Regions from separate parts of the Marinobacter adhaerens HP15 genome, predicted to be linked through region 3. Evidence: predicted binding sites of a transcription regulator. Region 3 holds the regulator's gene; each other region holds the start of a gene.
What was found. The regulator FliA, encoded in region 3, starts transcription of late flagellar genes. The targets are predictions, from matches to a motif close to CTAAAGTTTNNNNNNNNNNNGCCGNTAA.

Region 1 (2,271 bases), 1.2 Mb from region 3:
CTGTTCAAGGACCGCACGCTCAAGGGCACGGTTGAAGGTCGCGTCTGTGTGGTGACCGGTGCTACATCTGGTATTGGTCTTGCAACTGCCCAGAAACTGGCAGACGCCGGCGCGATCCTCGTGATCGGTGCCCGCAAACTCGAGCGCCTGAAGGAAGTGGCCGCAGAGCTGGAGTCCCGGGGCGCAAGCGTACACGCCTATCCCTGCGATTTTTCCGACATGGATGCCTGCGACGAGTTCGTGAAGACCGTGTTGGATAACCATGGCCAGGTCGACGTGCTGGTCAACAACGCCGGGCGCTCGATTCGCCGTTCACTGGATCTGTCGTTCGACCGCTTCCACGATTTCGAGCGCACCATGCAACTGAACTACTTTGGTTCCGTTCGTCTGATCATGGGCTTTGCGCCCAAGATGCTAGAGAATCGCCGCGGTCACGTGGTCAACATCTCGTCCATCGGTGTGTTGACCAACGCTCCCAGGTTCTCGGCTTACGTGGCTTCCAAATCCGCGCTGGATGCCTTCAGCCGCTGCGCCGCTTCGGAATGGTCGGATCGCAATGTCACGTTCACCACCATTAACATGCCGCTGGTGAAAACGCCGATGATTGCGCCAACCAAGATCTACGATTCTGTCCCCACGCTAACGCCGGACGAGGCTGCGACCATGGTTGCTGATGCCATCGTCTACCGGCCGAAGCGAATCGCTACCCGTTTGGGTATCTTTGCCCAGGTGCTTCATGCCCTGGCGCCCAAGATGGCCGAGATCGTCATGAACACCGGTTACCGGATGTTCCCGGATTCACCGGCCGCCGCTGGTAGCCGTTCCGGGGAGAAGCCGAAGGTGTCCAGCGAGCAGGTGGCTTTCGCCGCCATCATGCGGGGCATCTACTGGTAACGCAGTTGCCCCCGAATCGAGTGGGAGGGGGAGTTATTTCCCCTCCCATATTAATGGGTTAAACGAGATTCGCCTCTTTTATAGAGTGTTCTGGGCTAAAGAAAACCAGCCGATAGCCGATGGTTAACATAAGAACAATATAAAAGAAGGGCTATTGATGACTCTCAAGAAACGTCTTTTGCTGACTTTGCTGCTGGTTGGCCTGCTTCCCGTCATTGCCATCTCATTTTTTAACGCCGAAATTGCCCGACAGAGCCTGACGGAACAGGCGTTGCAACAACTCTCTATTGCGGCTACCAATAAGCAGCATAGTGTTGAAGATTATCTCAGCACTATTGCCCGGCAGCTGAAAGCCATGGCCAATAATCGCGGGACCCGAACGGCGGCCCAGGGGTTTGGTTTGGCATTCCAGAATTATGAAAAACTGGTACAAGAGGAGCAGTCGACCTTACGAGAAAACGTCGAGGCTTATTACCAGCAGAATTTTTTGCCACCCTTGCAGCAAAATGGTGGTGCTAAAGGACGTTCAGCCTCGGACTTCGTTGCATCCCTCAGCAAAAACAGCCTGGCTCTGCAGATGGGTTACATCGTGGACAACCCGAATCCTGTGGGGCAGAAAGACGAATTGGTATCGGCTGACGTCCATATCGCGCAGTTTTATAACACGCTTCACAAACAGTGGCACACCTCGTTCAAGGAGTTTCAGGAGGCGTTCGGCTACTACGATATTTATCTCATTGACGCTGATACAGGCCACGTTATCTATTCCGTAGCCAAAGAGGTGGATTTCGCTACCTCCCTGAAAGACGGTCCTTACGCGGATTCTGGCCTGGCGGCAGCTTATCGTCAGGCGATGTCTGACGGACAGGATACTGCTCCGACTTTTGTTGATTTTACTCGGTATGTACCGTCCTACGGTGCGCCCGCCGGATTTGTGGCAACCCCCATATATTCCGAAAAAGATGAGCGGCTGGCCGTGCTGGCCTTCCAGTTCCCCATCGACAGCCTGAACAACATCATGATGGAACGAGATGGCATGGGCGAAACCGGGGATGCCTATCTGGTGGGGCCGGATAACCTGATGCGGTCAGACTCCTACCTGGATCCGGAAAACCGCAGTGTTGTCGCTTCCTTTGCCGACCCGGAGAATGGACGCATTAGTTCGACATCGGTGGATGAGGCCCTGGCCGGAAATTCCGGTGAAGGCGTGGTTACGTCCTACCGTGGCGAGCCAGTGTTTTCCGCCCACAGGCCAGTTACCGTAGGCGGGCTGAACTGGGCGCTGGTGGCGGAGATCAGCGAAGACGAGGCCCTGGCGCCGGTGCGTGAAATGTGGACGCTGGCGGCGATAGCCATTGCTATTGTGCTCTTGGCCGT
Region 2 (2,271 bases), 1.9 Mb from region 3:
AGCTCTGGTTGTTTTCGAGCTGGCTCTGTATTTTTGCGGTGGTTTTTGCAATGAGCGACTGGCCACTTTCGGCCAGACCATCCGCCTCTTTTGCAATGTTTTCGGCCCTGGATGCGCTTTCGGCAACGGTTTGAGCGGTTGCTGTCATTTCATTCATGGCGGTTGCAACCTGCTCTGTCTCCTCGGTTTGTTGCGAGACAACGGTTGCGGAGTCCGATGCAATGCCCCTGAGACTCGACGAGGCCTCAAGCAGGCTTTCCGACGAGCCTTTGGTGTCTGAAATCGTGGTTTGCAACCGATCAAGCAAGCGATCAAAGCCCTGGGCCATGACATCCAGTTCGCTCTTGCCCGTTGCATTGAACCGCACAGTGAGGTCGCCCTCTCCACTGGCAATGTCGTTGATGGCATCAATCATTTTTTGAAGAGGTCGGGCCACAACCAATTGTGCGAGGGCACTCAGGCAACCGATCAGCACCAGTCCGCCGATCAGAATTGCAATGATCGTCTTGATAGTCTGATTGCGAACCATGGCCCCCACTTCGTCTTCTGAATAGCCGGTTACAATCTGGTACCCCCAGGGATCAAACGCAGTGCGTTCAAGGTTCCAACCGTCCGGCTCGGTTTCCAGCAGGTTTTGCAGTGGATCGGGCTCAATTGAGTTGGAGTGCATGCGGAGTCGACCCTTGTCGTCCACCAGGGCGAGAAACCCCCTGTCCAAGAGGCTGGATGAGGTGATGGCCGCTTCAAGTTCTTCAAGGTCCGCTGAATAGCCCACATACCAGATGCCGATAATCTGGTTTGAGGCGTTACGGATCGGGCTGTACGCGGTGAGGTAGGGGTTGCCGAGGATATCGACCTGCCCGAAGTAAGCTTCGCCCCGGCTGATGGCCTGCCCGGCGGCGCCCGCCATATTCAGCTTGGTACCGATGGCACGGGATCCATCATCTTTCTTGACGTTCGTGGAAACCCTCACGAAGTCCTGCCCGTCGCGAACGAAGAGTGTGGCTGTGCCGTCCATGACCTGGGTAATCCCGTCCACCAGATCAAAATTGTTGTTGATCATGGTGTCGCCCAGAAACAGTGCTGGCGCCGATTTGCCTGCGACGGGTTCCGTTCCCTGAACCCTGGCGGTTCCCATTTGCTGACCACGCTCAATCAGCAGATTCAGAGAATTCTTCACCCGTTTTGACATGAGCTCGTCGGTGATGGAGAGCATTCCGGTGATCTCCTCGACAAGATCACTCTGCCTTTCAGCGACGTCTGCCGTGATCGTTTTCTGCGTGTTCAAAGCGATCACAATGCTTGCGAGCAATGCGATGACCAGCAGAACAACGGCAATCGAGACGATGAACAGTTTTCTGATAGACATTCTGATTCCCCAGAATCTATAAGCCGGACGGAGTATTGGAGCACGCAAACCACTGCGATCTTTTTTTATATCGGCCGGGATCGGTGCTTCGTTAATCATTATTTCGTCATTCGTGAATGATTCCAGAAATTACGACGCGTATGTGCTGCCAAGAGAGCAGAAATGTCGCTCCGGAGGCACAGGCCTGGCTGCGGGTTTGTAAAACCTTCTTGCAATCACCATATTTCGGCGTCCACGAAATGATCAATCGATGGGGCTCGAGCTCATCGTTCAATGGCCATTCCTGGACGACGCGTGCAAGAAGTGAAAACCGGAAAAGACCGAGGCAAAGAATTGGATTGTGAAAAAAAGGGCGCTTTCCTGGCTCGAAGGAAAAAGCACTCGACCCTGACCGCCGGGGTTTATTACCCGAAACCCGAAGCCATTGCAGCCGACTACTGGGGTGTCTTCGTTGATAATACGCCCTACATATTACTGGTGCCTGACGAAGAACGCAGTGCCCGTGAAAAGGCCGAACGGCTGGCTGAATCCGCGAATTTCCGCACGTTGCTTGAAGCAACCCTGACAGCCTGTGAGCGTATTGAAGCGAAACCTGTTGATGGCAGCGCAGTGGATTGGGGCGCGCCCCTCACCGTGATAAGCGCCAGTCGCTCTGGCGACGTTGAGACGGGGACAAGAGAGATCGGCGAGGTCAGGGCAATCCTGATGCCCGGTTGTCATCAGGCCGTGGCAGACACCCTGTGTATCGACGATACGCTGGCGACTGTGATCGATTCGAAATTCCCGCAGGTTTCGAATTTTGACGATCTTCCAGAACTGTCGGAGCGAGACGTGAAAATGTCGCTGGGTAACCTGGAAGCCCGCAAGCATCCACGAGGTGGTCACTAGGGGCAGGTGCTCGC
Region 3 (2,271 bases):
TTGGCCGTGGATCGGCTGAAAACACTCCAGCAACAGCAAGCGGTCGCAGAGGGCCTGAAAGAGCACGCCTGAGACCGGACAGATTGACAGCAGGCGTCGGAGACAAAGCCGGCGAAACGTGGCGAGAGACCAAAAACAGTATGAGCAGAGCACATCCGGTACAGGTGATTGCAGTTTCCGGCGGAAAGGGTGGTGTCGGCAAGAGTAACGTGTCGGTGAACCTCGGAATTGCCCTGGCGCAGAAAGGCCGGAGAGTGGTGCTGCTCGACGCCGATCTGGGGCTCGCCAATATCGACGTCTTGCTGGGCATCACTGCCAATCGCAACCTCCAGGATGTTCTGGCGGGCGACTGTGATCTGAAGGACGTTCTGGTGAATGGTCCCGGTGGCATCAAGATTGTCCCCGCCTCTTCCGGTACCCAACGAATGACCCAGCTCAGCCCCATGGAACATGCCGGGCTGATTAATGCGTTCAGCGAACTGGGTGATCAGATCGATGTCCTGATCGTTGATACCGCCGCCGGTATTTCCGAGTCAGTGGTCAGTTTTCTGAGAGCGTCGCAGGAGCTGCTGCTGGTTGTCTGCGACGAGCCGACCTCGATCACCGATGCCTATGCCCTGATCAAGCTGATGAACCGTGATTATGGAACCAACCGCTTCCGTATTCTTGCCAATCAGGTCCGGAATGAGCAGGAAGGCCGGCATCTGTTTGAAAAACTGACCCGGGTCACCGAGCGCTTCCTCGATGTGGCACTACAATACGTAGGAATAGTCCCCTACGATGAGGCCGTGAAGAAAGCGGTTCAGCGGCAGCGTGCGGTGCTGGACGCCTATCCCAGGGCGAAAGCTTCACTGGCCATCAAGGCGCTGGCGGACAAGGTAGATAGCTGGCCGTTGCCGTCCTCTCCCCGCGGGCATCTGGAATTTTTTGTGGAGCGGCTCGTCGAAGTCTGAATCGGATCCAGTCAAACAAAAAACCGGATACATGACATTGGCGAAAAACCTCGGAATCTATAACCAGTCAAGTGCGCAGAAGCCGGCTCAGCTCATTGAGCAGCACGCGCCGCTGGTCAAGAAAATTGCCCTTCACCTGATGGCTCGCCTGCCGGCGTCCGTCCAGCTTGAGGACCTGATGCAGGCCGGCATGATCGGTCTGCTCGAGGCCGCCCAGCGTTACAGTTCTACCAAAGGTGCTACCTTCGAGACTTACGCCGGTATCCGTATTCGCGGCGCCATGGTGGACGAAATCCGCAAGGGTGACTGGGTGCCACGTTCTGTTCATCGCAACGCCCGTCGCATTTCCCAGGCCATCAAGGCCGTTGAAGATCGACTTGGCCGCGAAGCCCACGACCAGGAAGTGGCCGAAGAGCTGGGTATGGGGCTGCCCGAATACCACTCCTACCTTTCCGATTCCAACAGCGGTCGACTTTTTAGCCTCGACGAGCTCAATGAATCCGGAGAGCTGCCGATAGAACAGACAGAGACGCAGGATAATCCCCTTGAGGGGTTGTCCTCCGATGCCTTCCGGCGGAGCCTCGCTGAGGCGATTGAAGACCTGCCGGAGCGGGAAAAGCTGGTGTTGAGCCTTTACTACCAGGAAGAACTGAACCTCAAGGAGATTGGCGCGGTGCTCGGCGTCAGTGAGAGCAGGGTAAGCCAGATTCACAGCCAGGCAGCCCTGCGCCTTCGGGGACGGCTCTCGGATTGGCGTCAGGAATCGGACAACTGACCGCGTTCAGTCTGTGTCGCCAACGAGGTAGTCTGTAGTTTTTGGTAACCGATGCTTTACAACCGAAGCAAAGGTCCGACAATAAGCGGTTAAAACAGCGGCCTGCTAGACTTTGAACGCAAAGGTCAAACGAATTCCGGGTGTTACTAACTGGAGGTCCCATTGGACAAAAACATGAAAATCCTCATTGTGGACGACTTCTCCACAATGCGACGGATCATCAAGAACCTGCTGCGTGATCTTGGCTTCACCAACACCGATGAAGCTGACGACGGCAACACGGCACTGCCAATGCTCAAAAGCGGCAAATACGATTTTCTGGTGACCGACTGGAACATGCCGGGTATGTCAGGCTTCGACCTGCTCAAGGCCGTTCGGGCGGACGAGAATCTGAAAACCCTGCCGGTATTGATGGTAACTGCTGAGGCCAAGCGCGACCAGATCGTTGCCGCTGCCCAGGCAGGCGTAAACGGTTATGTGGTCAAGCCGTTCACCGCTGCCGTGCTCAAGGAAAAGATTGAGAAAATCTTTGAAAGAATCCAG

Region 1: HP15_RS06075 (methyl-accepting chemotaxis protein) is a predicted target of FliA. The motif match lies at 990-1,017, and genes of this name have one in related genera.
Region 2: HP15_RS20290 (methyl-accepting chemotaxis protein) is a predicted target of FliA. The motif match lies at 1,437-1,464, and genes of this name have one in related genera.

Annotation. Positions count from the first base shown of each region.
Region 1 covers NC_017506.1:1,261,398-1,263,668, forward strand. The annotation lists gene HP15_RS06070 (SDR family oxidoreductase) at 1-894, shown strand, start outside; gene HP15_RS06075 (methyl-accepting chemotaxis protein) at 1,052-2,271, shown strand, end outside.
Region 2 covers NC_017506.1:4,347,059-4,349,329, forward strand. The annotation lists gene HP15_RS20290 (methyl-accepting chemotaxis protein) at 1-1,369, opposite strand, end outside; gene HP15_RS20295 (hypothetical protein) at 1,703-2,257, shown strand; gene HP15_RS20300 (hypothetical protein) at 2,254-2,271, opposite strand, start outside.
Region 3 covers NC_017506.1:2,422,456-2,424,726, reverse strand. The annotation lists gene flhF (flagellar biosynthesis protein FlhF) at 1-72, shown strand, start outside; gene HP15_RS11470 (MinD/ParA family protein) at 141-953, shown strand; gene HP15_RS11465 (RNA polymerase sigma factor FliA) at 985-1,728, shown strand; gene cheY (chemotaxis response regulator CheY) at 1,891-2,271, shown strand, end outside.